4 regions of the Desulfitobacterium sp. LBE genome follow, and region 1 is predicted to be linked to each of the others. Evidence: riboswitches for the same ligand, from Rfam matches in the RefSeq annotation. Region 1 holds a riboswitch; each other region holds the start of a gene.

Evidence for each region. A riboswitch is a leader RNA that binds a small molecule or an ion and turns the genes downstream of it on or off. The one in region 1 is predicted to bind cobalamin.
Region 2: another riboswitch for cobalamin. It lies ahead of DESLBE_RS00365 (ABC transporter substrate-binding protein); the one in region 1 lies ahead of DESLBE_RS09270 (MotA/TolQ/ExbB proton channel family protein).
Region 3: another riboswitch for cobalamin. It lies ahead of cobT (nicotinate-nucleotide--dimethylbenzimidazole phosphoribosyltransferase); the one in region 1 lies ahead of DESLBE_RS09270 (MotA/TolQ/ExbB proton channel family protein).
Region 4: another riboswitch for cobalamin. It lies ahead of cbiE (precorrin-6y C5,15-methyltransferase (decarboxylating) subunit CbiE); the one in region 1 lies ahead of DESLBE_RS09270 (MotA/TolQ/ExbB proton channel family protein).

Annotation. Positions count from the first base shown of each region.
Region 1 covers NZ_VLKD01000001.1:1,956,338-1,959,577, forward strand. The annotation lists gene DESLBE_RS09260 (InlB B-repeat-containing protein) at 1-1,049, opposite strand, end outside; gene DESLBE_RS09265 (DUF2149 domain-containing protein) at 1,083-1,394, opposite strand; gene DESLBE_RS09270 (MotA/TolQ/ExbB proton channel family protein) at 1,345-2,019, opposite strand; cobalamin riboswitch at 2,155-2,331, opposite strand; gene DESLBE_RS09275 (AraC family transcriptional regulator) at 2,561-3,240, opposite strand, start outside.
Region 2 covers NZ_VLKD01000001.1:75,483-78,722, reverse strand. The annotation lists gene DESLBE_RS00375 (AarF/ABC1/UbiB kinase family protein) at 1-651, opposite strand, end outside; gene DESLBE_RS00370 (ATP synthase subunit B) at 644-940, opposite strand; cobalamin riboswitch at 1,080-1,223, shown strand; gene DESLBE_RS00365 (ABC transporter substrate-binding protein) at 1,337-2,305, shown strand; gene DESLBE_RS00360 (iron ABC transporter permease) at 2,388-3,240, shown strand, end outside.
Region 3 covers NZ_VLKD01000001.1:42,106-45,345, reverse strand. The annotation lists gene DESLBE_RS00185 (ATP-binding protein) at 1-1,081, opposite strand, end outside; cobalamin riboswitch at 1,203-1,376, shown strand; gene cobT (nicotinate-nucleotide--dimethylbenzimidazole phosphoribosyltransferase) at 1,473-2,612, shown strand; gene cobU (bifunctional adenosylcobinamide kinase/adenosylcobinamide-phosphate guanylyltransferase) at 2,632-3,240, shown strand, end outside; gene cobS (adenosylcobinamide-GDP ribazoletransferase) at 3,239-3,240, shown strand, end outside.
Region 4 covers NZ_VLKD01000001.1:2,195,854-2,199,093, forward strand. The annotation lists gene cobI (precorrin-2 C(20)-methyltransferase) at 1-291, opposite strand, end outside; gene cbiE (precorrin-6y C5,15-methyltransferase (decarboxylating) subunit CbiE) at 389-1,729, opposite strand; cobalamin riboswitch at 1,739-1,917, opposite strand; gene cbiD (cobalt-precorrin-5B (C(1))-methyltransferase CbiD) at 1,953-3,116, opposite strand; gene DESLBE_RS10400 (glycosyltransferase family 8 protein) at 3,145-3,240, opposite strand, start outside.

The DNA of each region.
Region 1 (3,240 bases):
ATTCCTGCTGTGCCGCTGCATAAGGGAGGAATCCTTTCCTCCGCCGCGCCTTTCCAATATGAAAAGCTGTTCGCGATCGATACCTTTTCTCCAGCGCCCCCTGCCAGACTGCCTGTTGTATCGGCTTTACCTTGAACCTTCGCCAAATTAGCACAGTTCCGAATAACCCCTGTTTCAATACTATCTCCAGCAGATACTCTTCCGGCAATACCGCCGGTATTACCATTTCCCATCACTGTCGCTTTGTTTATACACTGATCCAGCTCACCTCCGGCGAGAAAGCCGATGATGCCTCCCACATAATCGCCGCCGGTCACTGTTCCCTCTACCGTTACTTTTTTAATTATGGCATCTTTGGCATAGCCAAAGAGCCCCTGATAATCCTCACCAGCTTTGTCAATTGCAAGACCGCTGATCCTATGTCCATCGCCATCAAAGGTCCCGCTAAAAGGATTCTCCTCCATCCCGATGGGAATCCATTCCTCCACACCCTGCAAAGTTATATCCTCAGCCAATTTAATCGTCTTTCCGGTAAAGCTGATCGCGCTCGGAGTCGAACTTGTCGCAAAGCTCATCGCACTGGGAGTCGTACTTGCGCCAGAATCTATCGCACCCGGAGTTGTATTTACCGCGAAGCCCATCGCCCCAGATGTAGTACTTTCAGCGAAGCCTATGGCACCAGGTGTCGTTCCTCCGGCGACGCTCATCCCGCTTAAGACCCCTCTTCCCTCTGCTCCTGCCGTACCGTTAACCAACTGCGCCAAGTAGCGAAGTTCCGCTTCATTTTTTATAGTGAATGTTTCGGCATCCGGATCATTAAGATACCAGGAAGTAATCCCATCATCCTCGGCCTCTGTCCCATCCCCCATCAAAAACACCGGCTCAGAAGCTATCTCCTCTACTGCCGTCCTTTCCTCCGCCATAACTTCCACAGGTCCCGCACCGGACAGATCATCCCCATAGACAAAGCCGCTCATCGGCTGCAACACCAGAACAAAGCATAATAGCATACTTAAAAAAGAATAAATCCATCTCTTTTCCCTTTTCACTTAAATCTCCTCCCCAAATATGCCGCTGAAAAGTTATTCGGAAATGATATACATCCTGCCGGTTTTCGGATCTTCATACACCATGCCTTTGGAAGTGAATCCCTCGGCAAAGGAACCATCCTTAACGGCTTCTTCCAGGTCTTCAACCTCCACCAGATCGTCGGTGGAGATCACATCCTTCACCTGGCTCAAATCCACACCCCAATAGATAACAATGGACAGCATCAGACCGCAGGCAAAGACCAGCATGGCATCGACGAGATTGACAATACCGTCCAGGGGATTGATTTCTTCCCTATATAACCGTGATCTGCGCCCGCCCCTTAGGGCTCTGTTCCTGAGCATGGGCAGCCACCTCCTCCAGAACGCATTCCATGATCAGCTCAAAGTTGGTCAGGTAATCGTCATACCAGCGTTTGCGGATGTTGGATATCACATAGCTGACCGCGGCTGAACTGACACCGGCAATGGCCGTATCGAAAGCAATCGCCAGGGAAGCGGATAGGGTGGCCGTATCCCCCATTCCCAAAGCCACGATTCCGGGACCCAGGGGAATCAAAGTACCGAGCAGTCCGAACATAGGACCCAGCTTCGCCACCAGATCGGTAACCGCCGTCGTCCTTTCGTACTTACCCTCTTCCGTGGCCAGAAGTCTCTGGGCCGTGGCGATCAATGAGGGGTGCGGTAAGTTTTTTGACTCTATCACCAACTGCTGGAGAGCCTCCCGCTGCCGGCGGATCAGCCCGCTGCCCTCTATGGTCTTGCGCAAGCCTTCCGGACCGGCTCCGTGAATTTCCTTAATGAGGGTATAGATATCGACTTTCATCCGGCGTCTTTCCATAAACAGTTCCACCAGCAAGTCCCCTACCTGCCACACAGAGGTTATAATCAGAGCAACCAAGACGATCAGACAGGGCACCAGAATTCCCTGCCCGATTAAGTGCAATGTTTCGCTAAGCCAATGTTCCATCTTCTTTTATCTCCTGTCTCTTCTTAAAATGAAAAGGAGCCGATACATCCGGCTCCGAAAATAAATGACTTAGCTGTTAAAATGACTCTTCCTCATTCAACAGCAAAGCTGCTCACATACTTCCCCCCCGAAAGATTCGTGATTTTTGAACAGGGCAAGTCTCCTGACTCGAAATCATCCTCATCCCTTGCCTTCCCGGCTCCAGCCAGTGGATCTTTTAAGGGACTCGTCCTTCATACAGTAGCGGGGCTGTTCCGGCTTCCCACCGGATTCCTTATTAATGCATCTGCAACCCTATTCAGTATTCAATTTTTGCATCCATATTAAGATTTTTCTTCGTTACATCCCTCCAAGGCCTGTCCACTTTGAACTCATTTTTGTGACAGGTTTTTTTATAATGTAAAGTAAAAAAGAGCCTGCTTTCGGCTCCGGTAAACATCATGCAACAAACAAAGATGTATGATACATCCTGACTTAGACTTGTCACATATGTTTCCCTCCGAAAACTTGTGAGTCATCTTATCCCTTATCTTTATATCAATTATCCATTCTCTTTGATCTTTTTCACGGGAATATAAATATTGGCAACGGCACTCATGCTGTCCATCCCGCCATTCTCATTCGTGTAGAACTCAAAGGCCAGCTTTTCCTGGTCAAAAATATAATCGCTTTCTTCAAACCATTCCTCAAAAATATATTCCCAGGTCTTTTGAACCTCTTGGCCAAAAGCAAATCTGTCATGGGCCAAATCCGCCGGACAGGTGGTGAACACTGCGTAATCGGCCCCGGGAACCTCCAGAGTGACCATTCCCCGGGGAACGTAAGCAAAATCCTCCACCACAGGCCCAAAAAAATAATTTAAATTGTCGCTTTCCTGGTCGGGTTGAAACCACAGGCCAATTTCATCGGCGATCTCCCCTTTGGCCAATTTGGCATAATCCTCTTTGCTGACGGAAGAAAAATCGGCATGGAGCCAGTAGGCTCCCAAATCGGAGACTTTTGATTCCCTGCTCTTGCGTTCATCCTGAGGGGATATAGAATATCCCACCGCTTTGAAGCCTTCCTTCCGCGCCATCTTTACCTGCATGCCCATTCTTCCTTTCTCTGCATGCTCATTGTGCTGAAGCAGCATTTTTTTATGGGCCCGGGCACTCATGCCAAATTCTTTTTGAAACGCTTTGGCAAAACCCGCAGACGTCTCAAAACCGGACTTTAAAGCGA
Region 2 (3,240 bases), 1.9 Mb from region 1:
TCTGATTCGTTGGGCATTATTGCCTTCAATTTCATAGTTTAACTCATTGCGCAAGGAATTGGCGAATTCCTCCACCATATCCCGCACATGATAAAGGGCGGCCCAATCCATACGCTTTTCCGCCAAAGCAGCCAAATCCAAAAGTATTTCCAGATCCGTCTCGATCTTCTGGGCAATATGGGGGCGCTGGATTTTTACCGCAACACTTTCCCCTGATTGGAGAACGGCACGGTGAACCTGGCCAATCGAGGCTGCGGCCAGTGGCTCTTCCTCAAAATGCCGGAAAATATCCTGAGGCGGGGCCCCCAACTCGGCTTTAATAATTTGACTAACCTCGGCAAAAGAAAAGGGCGGAACTTGATCCTGCAATTTTTCCAGTTCCGTAATGAGGTAATCGGGAATAATATCCGGCCGGGTGCTGGCTATTTGTCCAATCTTCACATAAGTAGGCCCCAACTCTTCTAAGGCGTTACGCAGGCGCTGACCGAGAGTTATGGGATCCACCTCTTCCTCCCGCCTCCGCATCCGTCTGGAAAAAGAGATAAAATTAATAAGCCCCATCTCTTCCAGGATGAGGCTGAATCCATTACGGGCCAATACCGTGGCTACTTCTTGGTAGCGATGAACATGACGAATTTTTCTGCTAATCATGGGTCCGGCTTTCCAATTGAGCGATGCGGTTTTCCAGCCTCTCGATGTCTGCTTTGGTTGGAAGGTTAAGCTCCGCCAGGATTTTTTGCACTTGCTCCTTAAGCTTGACCTGAATCTCATTCTGCTGATCCTCGCCCTTTTGGACCAGCTCATTCATTAATTCCTTGGACTCATTGGCGGACAGCTCTCCTTTCTTTACCAACTCATCCACGACCTTCTCAATTTGCTCTTTGCTCACCACAGCGAAACCTAACCCCAAGGCTAAACCTTTCTTGAGCATATCTTTCATGCTTACATCCCCCTGCCGTGAATTGAAATCTTCATCCTTAGTATTTACGCGGTTGCTGAAAACCATTCTTTAATCACCAGGAAAGCACGCACTAAACAAACCTTGGCATTACCGGACGAATGCCTTATAATTGTCTTAATTCAATACACTAGGATTAGGTACTCAATCCTTACCGGAAAGAGTTAAAAGGGAAGCCGGTTCAATTCCGGCACGGTCCCGCCACTGTGAATTGAGTGAGTAATCACTCTTAAGTCAGGAACCTGCCTAATCATCAGCGACCCTCCTCGAGGACAGGATACGGCGCTGCAAGAGTTTACTAATGCAGCAAAAACCTTTTATCCTGGCGATAAAAGGTTTTTCTTGATCTTTCCACTTCAACTCGAAAGGAGCATAAAAATGAATAGAAAAAAACAGGCATTCACACTGCTGATAACCCTATGGGTGACCTTAGTTTTGCTCAGCGGCTGCAATTCACCCTCACAGCAAGGTGCCGCTCCTCCCGAAGCGCCCTCAGGGCAAGATACCATCCAGACTACAAGTTACCCTTTAACCTACACAGATGATACAGGTGTGGCCACCACTCTGGAAAAGGAACCTCAACGCATTATCTGTCTGGCTCCGCCTTCCACGGAGATCTTAAGCGCTCTGGGCCTGGATCGCAAGCTGATCGGCTTAACTGTGTACGATAATTACCCGGTGGGTATTCAGGAGAACGCAGAATATATTTTTGAAGACAGTTTAAACCCCAATCTGGAGCAGCTCATTCAGCTCAAACCGGATTTGGTCGTGACCGGAATGCATAAGGACAGCTTTATTAACTCCCTGCGCAGTTTGGGGATACCTGTCGCTCATTTAAACCCCCAAAGTCTGGAAAGCACCTATCAAACCATTGAGGAACTAGGATACATTACCAATACTCAGGAACAGGCCCAGGCTGTGCTCCAGGGAATGAAAGCAAAGGAACAAGCCATTGCCGATAAAGTAGAGGCCATCAAGGAAGCTGAGCGGGTCAGGGTATGGATTGAAGTGGATCCAGGTCTTTTTACCGCCGGTGCAGGAACCTTTCTTAACGAACTCATCACCAAAGCAGGTGGCATCAATATCGCCAGTGATGTCCAGGATTGGGCGCAATACAGCGAGGAGCAGGTGATTGAGAAGAACCCTCAGGTTATCCTGAGCACCTACTCCTACTACATGGATAATGTGAAGGCCACCATCGCCGCCCGCCCGGCTTGGCAAGCCATCGATGCTGTCAGCAATGACCGGATTTACGATCTGGACAGCGATATGGTGACCCGCTCCGGTCCCCGGATCGTCGACGGCTTGGAAACCATCGCTAAAGCCCTTTACCCGGAGCGTTTCTGACTCTTTAGCCCTTGGCAAGGGTGGTCTTATCATCCGTATGGGGAGAGAGCTATTGACCTAAGTTAAGGAGGATAACATAAAGATGAATTCCCGAACTTTCCCCAAAAGCATACCCTGGATTTTGGGCTTATCCTTGCTCCTGCTTCTTTCCGTTGTCATCTGTGTGATGACCGGCTCCGTCTCCCTGCCTTTTCATCTGACCTGGAAGATCATTTTAAACCATCTGCCTTTTTTGAGCTTTGACCCCAGCTGGTCCTCAGCCCAGGAATCCATCGTTTGGAATCTGCGCCTGCCCCGGGTCTTTTTAGCCCTCATCGTTGGGGCCATGCTGGCAACCTCGGGAGTGGCTTTTCAAGGAATTCTGCGCAATCCTCTGGCTGATCCCTATATCCTGGGGGTCTCCTCCGGAGCCGCCATTGGCGCCGCCTCCGCTATCCTTTTTTTTCGCAGCTTTTCTTTCTTCGGTCAATCGGCCCTGCCCCTCTTCGCCTTTGCCGGAGGGCTTATTTCTCTGGCCTTTGTCTTCTCTCTATCCAGACAGCATGGTCAGTTTGAACGGGAAACCTTAATCCTGGCCGGTGTGGTAGTGCAGGCTTTGCTGAGTGCTTTTCTCTCTCTTCTGATTGCCGTTTCCGGCGAGCAGATGCAGCAGATTATCTTCTGGATGATGGGCAGTCTCGCCAACAGCAGCTGGCAGAATGTCCTGATCCTTCTCCCTTATTTTCTGCTCGGCTTGGCCTATCTTCTCTTGCAAAGCCGGGAGCTGAATGTCATCGCTTTAGGGGAAAGAGCGGCCACTCACCTGGGAATCAATGTGGAGCGCAAGAAAATTGCCATTCTCATGGTCGGTTCCTTATTGGCCACAGCCGCAGTCTCCATGGTGGGGATTATCGCCTTTGTCGGTTTGATCATTCCCCATCTCATGCGCCTCCTCG
Region 3 (3,240 bases), 1.9 Mb from region 1:
TCAAATGACGCCGGTTGGAGGTGGCATAGATCAGCACGTTTTGGGGCTTCCCTTCCAGCCCTCCCTCCAGCAGGGTCTTCAGATTCTTATAATCACTTTCCGTGTCTTCAAAAGAAAGATCGTCAATAAACAGAATGAACTTCAAAGGCTGCTTGGCCAGGAGCCGAATAATCTTGGGGTAGTCATGCAAGTCTGTTTTCGATAATTCCACCAGGCGCAGTCCCTGTTCACCATATTCCTGCACTAAAGCTTTAACCAAGGAAGATTTCCCAGTCCCACGGTTGCCATAGAGAATCACATTATTAGCCGGAAGGCCTTTCAGGAAAAATTCCGTATTCTGGAGGATGATTCCCTGCTCCCGTTCCTGATTAATCAACTTGCTGATGCGCATGGGCTCAGGGTGTACCCCTTCCAGCCTTTCCGCACGGCCCCGCCATTTGAGAGCCATGCACCGGCCGAACAATCCGGTACCCATGGTTTGATAATAAGCAAGCAGCGCATCCACCATTTCCTCTGACCTTCCCCGAAGCAGACTCTGCTTCAACTTTTTCTGAGAGGAAAGGAGATAGTTTTCAGCCCGATTCTCTTCTTTTGCATAAGTTTCTTTTTCCCTATCCATATCCGGAAGACTCAGCCAACCAGGCCAGCTTTCCGGGCTCAATGGTTCCTCCAGCCAGAGGCCCGGTTCTTCCGCCCCTTGCTCTGCACACCGTGCCTTGACAGCCCCTTTAATATCTTCCGCCTTCAGCCCGGCAAGCTCCCGCAAATAGAGCAGCTCCCGCCCGGCCAGTCGGCGCAGCCCGGCGGGAACCCGGTCCTTTCCCTGTTGAGCCGTTTGCCTGGCCAGCTCATTGTCATCCTGAAGCATACGCTCCCAAAGATAATCAGGCCAATGAGCCTGAGTCGCCAAGGAGCAGAAATGATGATAATCTTTATAAATTGCCATCAGATCAAACTCCCTGCTCCCTATCCCCTGGAGCAGTTTTTGGAAAGAAACTGCCACCGGATCCCCTATGATGCCTCGGAAAACAACCATTCCGTCAAAAAGAAGGGATAACCGGGTAATTTTCGTCCTATTCACATTATGCACATCCTTGTTTTCTTCTTGTGTTCTAGTACAATTCTTAGTACTATCTTAAATCCTGCAATTCTTTAAGTAAAGGGTTGACAAAATCTTCTTCTTTGCTATTCTATAATTAGTTAAAAAAAGTCCATTCTTTGGTGCCCCCAAGGGGAGAATAGGGAAACCGGTGCGATTCCGGTGCGGACCCACCACTGTGTAGGATGAGCCTGAACCATAACCACCGGCCAGACCGGGAAGGGGTAGCGGCGTTTGAATCCAAGCCAGGAGACCTGCCAGGAATGAAGAAAGCCTTTCCATGGGTGCTATGGAAAGCAGCGGCGACGAAGGCAAAGTCCCGACCACTTATGAAGTGGCGGGACTTTATTTTTTTTAAAGGAGAGGAATACAGATGAGTAAAACCGAATTAGAACAGGACAAGCTAGTGGATGACTTCTTAAGACAGGAAAACCTGAGTGACGCTTCCCTGGAGGAATGTGAAACCGCCTTAGACCATCTTATCCAGGGAATACACGGTCTTGACGAACAGGTCATGGCCGCTGTACAAACCCGTTTAGATTCCTTAACCAAACCCCAAGGCAGTTTAGGAGTCCTGGAAGCCCTCGCCAAACAATTGGGCGGGATTCAAGGTCAGCCTTGGCCGGAAGTACAAAAAAAGGCCATTCTCGTCATGGCCGGAGACCACGGCGTGGTGGCGGAAGGGGTCAGTGCCTTCCCTCAGGAAGTAACCCCGCAAATGTTCTATAATTTCCTGGGCGGCGGGGCAGGGATCAATGTCCTGGCCCGTCATGCCGGCGCCGAAGTGATCTGCACCGATGTGGGCATGGCTTTCCCGCTGGATCCGCCCGAGCTTATGGCTCACCGCATCATGAACGGAACCCATAACATGGCCCAGGGACCGGCTATGAGCCGTAAAGAAGCTCTGCTCTCCCTGCTGACCGGAGCTAAAATCGCCCGCCAGGCTATCGATTCCGGAGTGAATGTCCTGGCCACAGGGGAAGTGGGAATTGGCAATACCACCCCCAGTACAGCCATTATTTCTCTCTTGACAGGTTTGCCGCCCCAGGAGGTTACCGGGCGGGGCACAGGTCTGGATGATGAAGGACTCATCCGCAAGCAAAACGTCATCGCCCGTTCTATCGCCATCAATCAGCCCGATCCTAAGGATGGAGTGGATATCCTCAGCAAAATAGGGGGCTTGGAGATCGGTGCTCTGGCCGGGGCAATTCTGACCGCAGCCTATTCCCGTGTCCCCATCCTTTTAGATGGGGTCATCTCCACTGCCGCTGCTCTCATCGCTGTCCGCATCTGCCCTACGGCCCGCTTCTTCCTGATTCCCTCCCATTCTTCTGTGGAGATCGGCCATCGAGCCGCCCTGGAACAACTGGAGCTAAAACCCATCATGCATCTGGATTTCCGCTTGGGAGAGGGAACAGGAGCCGCTATCGCTTTCCATCTTCTGGATGCCTCCATCCACATTCTCAACGAAATGGCTACTTTTGAATCCGCAGGAGTCAGCGGTAAAAACTAAGCAATCACCGGAGGTAATTATGTCAGATTTTGTGCTCATAACCGGTGGAGCCCGCAGTGGCAAAAGCCGCTTTGCCGAGCTCCTGGCCGCTCATCCCGGCCTGCCTGTCACCTACATCGCCACGGCCCAGGTCTATGATGAAGAAATGGCTTTGCGTGTCAAAAAACATCAGGACCAGCGCCCTGCCCATTGGGGCTTAGTGGAAGAACCCCTTGCCCTTTCCTCTGTGTTGGAACGCCATGCTCAGAACAAAGGGGTCCTTTTGGTGGATTGTGTAACCCTGTGGCTGACCAATCTCCTCCTTGCCCACTATCCAGCAGAAGATCATCTGACTGAGCAGGAGTATACCCAGGCCCTCCATAGGCTGGAGCAGAAGATTCTCGAACAGGTCCGCATTGTCGCCCGTATAGCCCGGGATATTACCCCTCAGGTGATTATGGTCACCAATGAAGTGGGAGATGGTATCGTCCCGGATAATCCCCTTTCCAGGATTTATCGGGATCTGGCCGGCAGGGCCAACCAGATCCTGGGACAGGGCGCCCAGCAGGTCTATTCCGTGGTCGCCGGCTATCCGACGGAGATCAAAGCTGCCGGTCAGGCCTTACTGGATTCCTTGCGGCGAGAGGAT
Region 4 (3,240 bases), 240 kb from region 1:
TGCACTCTGCCAAGCAGCCTGGAGTATGCTTTCGTCGGCGGTCATCGGCATTTCCAGCTCTAAAATGCTGACTCCGGAGGGGCAGTGTGACTGGGCAATCTCCCAGGCAACACTTTCCCGCTCCATCTTGGATTTGGGTATGGCGACAACTTGAATAGCTTGTAATATTTCCACGGCTTTCAGGGTAATGAGCTTAGGGTCCCCCGGTCCTACACCCACCCCATAGAATTTGGCCTTTTCCCCGATCAGGGTGGTTACTGTGTTTTTGTCTTCGTTCCTATCCTTCTTCACTTTGTTCCTCCTTAGTTCCTCGTCTTGCAGCCAGTTTGCAGTTCTGCAGTGCCGCTCCCTTGCCAGGGTTCTTGGCTCCTGTGTTTGAGCGGAGACCTTAGCTTCCTTTCCTTCCTGAGAGTATAAATACAGGATTTTGGGCCTGGGCAAGATGAATATCCTTAATGCCCTTCCAGCGTACAGCTTGGATCGAAACCACATCAACATCCTCGTATTGCAAGCTTTTCAGGGCCTCCATACCATGAGCCAATGTCTCTAAAGTTACGGCAGTCACCACTGCCCGTCCCCCAGGTACCAGAGGGGCTTGGTGTAAAATCTCCCGAATCTGTCCATGGCTTCCGCCAATAATGCAGACATCCACAGGAGGGATTTCCTGCAGAGCCAGCGGTGCGGAGCCACGAATCAAGCGCAGGTTGCTTACCCGGAATTTCTCCTGATTCTTCAGGATCAGCTCTTGTGCCTCCGGATTTTCCTCCACCGCATAAACGCAGCCGCGATGAGCCAGAAGAGCAGCTTCAATGCTTATACTTCCCGTCCCGGCTCCCACATCCAAGACCCGGCTCGCGGGGATAATTCCCGCCTTAGCCAGAACTTGAACGCGAATCTCCGTCTTGGTCATGGGGACATCACCGCGTATAAACTCCTCATCCTTGATGCCAAAGCTCCTGGGCAGGGAGAGGACAGATTGTTCCGGCTTATGCTCCGCTTCTTCCGGATAGAGGATCATCACCGCATTGGCGAAATCTTCTTCTGAATTCATGAGCTGATCAGCATCTGTATTCAGCCAACGCTCTTCCGCATAGGTTAAGGCGTTGCCAAGTGAAATCCGCGGATTGCAGCCATAGGTGTGATAATACTCAGCGATCTTCCGGGGTGAGTTTTCACCGCCAGTAAGAACTCCCACTGGCCGGCTGAGATGTAAAGGCAAGCAGTTCAGCGGACGGCCATGGACACTAAGCAGCTCTGCATCCTGCCAGGGTATCTCTGCCCGGGCAAAGGCCAGCTGAATGGAGCTGAGGCCCGGCAATACTTGAATTTCTTCTTGAGGAAACTCCCTTTTCAGCCAAGGAAGCAGACTATAGAAACCTGGATCACCGGAAACCAGGACACTGGCTTTTTTGCCCTGCTGCAATACTTTCTGCAAGGTTTGCCGAGTTTCCGCCAGATTTCCAGTGACCCGGTATGACTCTCCTTGGAAATCCGGGAACAGCTCCAGGGCTCGTATCCCTCCTACCAAAACATCACTCTGAGCGACCATTGCTTCAACAGCCTGGGGAACCCATGCTCTCGTACCAGGGCCTATCCCCACTATTTGAATCATCCCATCACCTTCCCCTCGATTAAGCTCAATAAAAAAGCAAGCTAAACAAAAAAGAGCCCTGAGCGGCTCTTTGGTTCTTCCCTTCGGTATTTCCGAAATCGTCACTACATCATCCATCGCTCGTGGACGTAGCGCAATGTTCAAGGCAGGTCTCCTGGCTTCCAGTCTTTATGCCTCTTCCCTTCCCAGGCTCATCCCAGTGGGCCTTAAGAGACACTCGTGGTTCACAGTGGCGGGACCGCGCCGGATTTTCACCGGCTTCCCTTTTCTTCCTCTAAAGAGGAACCTTGAATACTATTCGGTTGTTAAGACAACTTAATTCGAATTACTAAACTATTCTCTATTTTCGCCAAAATTCCTCCTCCACCGGCGGCCAATGCCAAAATTCTTTGCCGATCTCCATAGCCGGATCGTCCCAGGCGATGATCTCTCCGTTAAGCAAAGTAAAGGCAGTTCCCACCTGAAGTTCCCCATGCACATGGTCTTGAGCCCGGTGGCTTGCCCTTTCAGCCAGTTTAAATAAAAGGCTCCCCCAGCCCTTGCTGCGAATTTCCTCGGCAGCACCTTCAACTGTCGGCAACTCCGCGATGGTCTGCAAGGAATTTTGATCCATACCAGCCAGGGCGGCATGGGCCACCAGGATCTCCATCCGGGCATCGGCAACATGAGTATGAGTATGGAATATTCCCCCGGCCACTTTAATGAGTTTGCCAATATGACCTAAGAGAAGCACCTTTTCGATCTTGCGATAAGCAGCCTCTTCCAGTAAAAAGCCCACAAAATTACTCATCTGAATAATGGCTTCCTCAGGGACCATGAGCTGCTCCCTGGCTACCTTAAAGCCATAATTGCCAGGAGTCAGAACAATGGCTTTGTGTCCATAAGCGACGGCTTGATCCAATTCAGGCAGGATCGAATTCTTAAAGGCTTCTTCCGACATCGGCCGGACGATACCCGTTGTACCTAAGATCGATACCCCTCCCATAATTCCCAGGCGGGGATTCAAGGTCTTTAGAGCAAGCCGTTCCCCTTCAGGCACTTCGATCACCACCAGGATTTCTTCCTGGGGAAATACCTCCCGTACCGCGGCCTGAATCATGGACCGGGGAACAGGATTGATAGCGCTTTCCCCCGGAGGAATCTGCAGACCCTTTTTGGTGACAACTCCGATGCCCCGCCCGCCGCGAATAAGGATTTCTCCTCTTTGAGAAAGGAGCTGCACCCTGGCGACCACTTCCAAACCATGGGTGACATCGGGATCATCTCCCGCATTTTTGATAATGCTTACCCAAGCAACATCTTCCGCCCTGTCCCATCTATGTACAGGCAATTGAAGCCGTTCGCCCTGAGGCAGCGGGATATCCACCTCTGTTCCCTGATGCAGTCCTTTCAGCAAAAGGCAGGCAGCTTTTGCTGCCCCTGCTGCACAACTGCCCGTAGTAAAGCCCGTTTTCCATGAATGCCTGTCCTTCGTCTTTTTCCTCATATCAGCCGCCCCACCCATTATCGTATTTAACTATAATGCTATCATTTCACCTCATAGTTTCAAAATCCTTCATTTGGGCACGAACCTTTTGCTCATAGTTTTTATAAAAAACGTCCAACTCCCCAATATAGTTGTCTTTCCA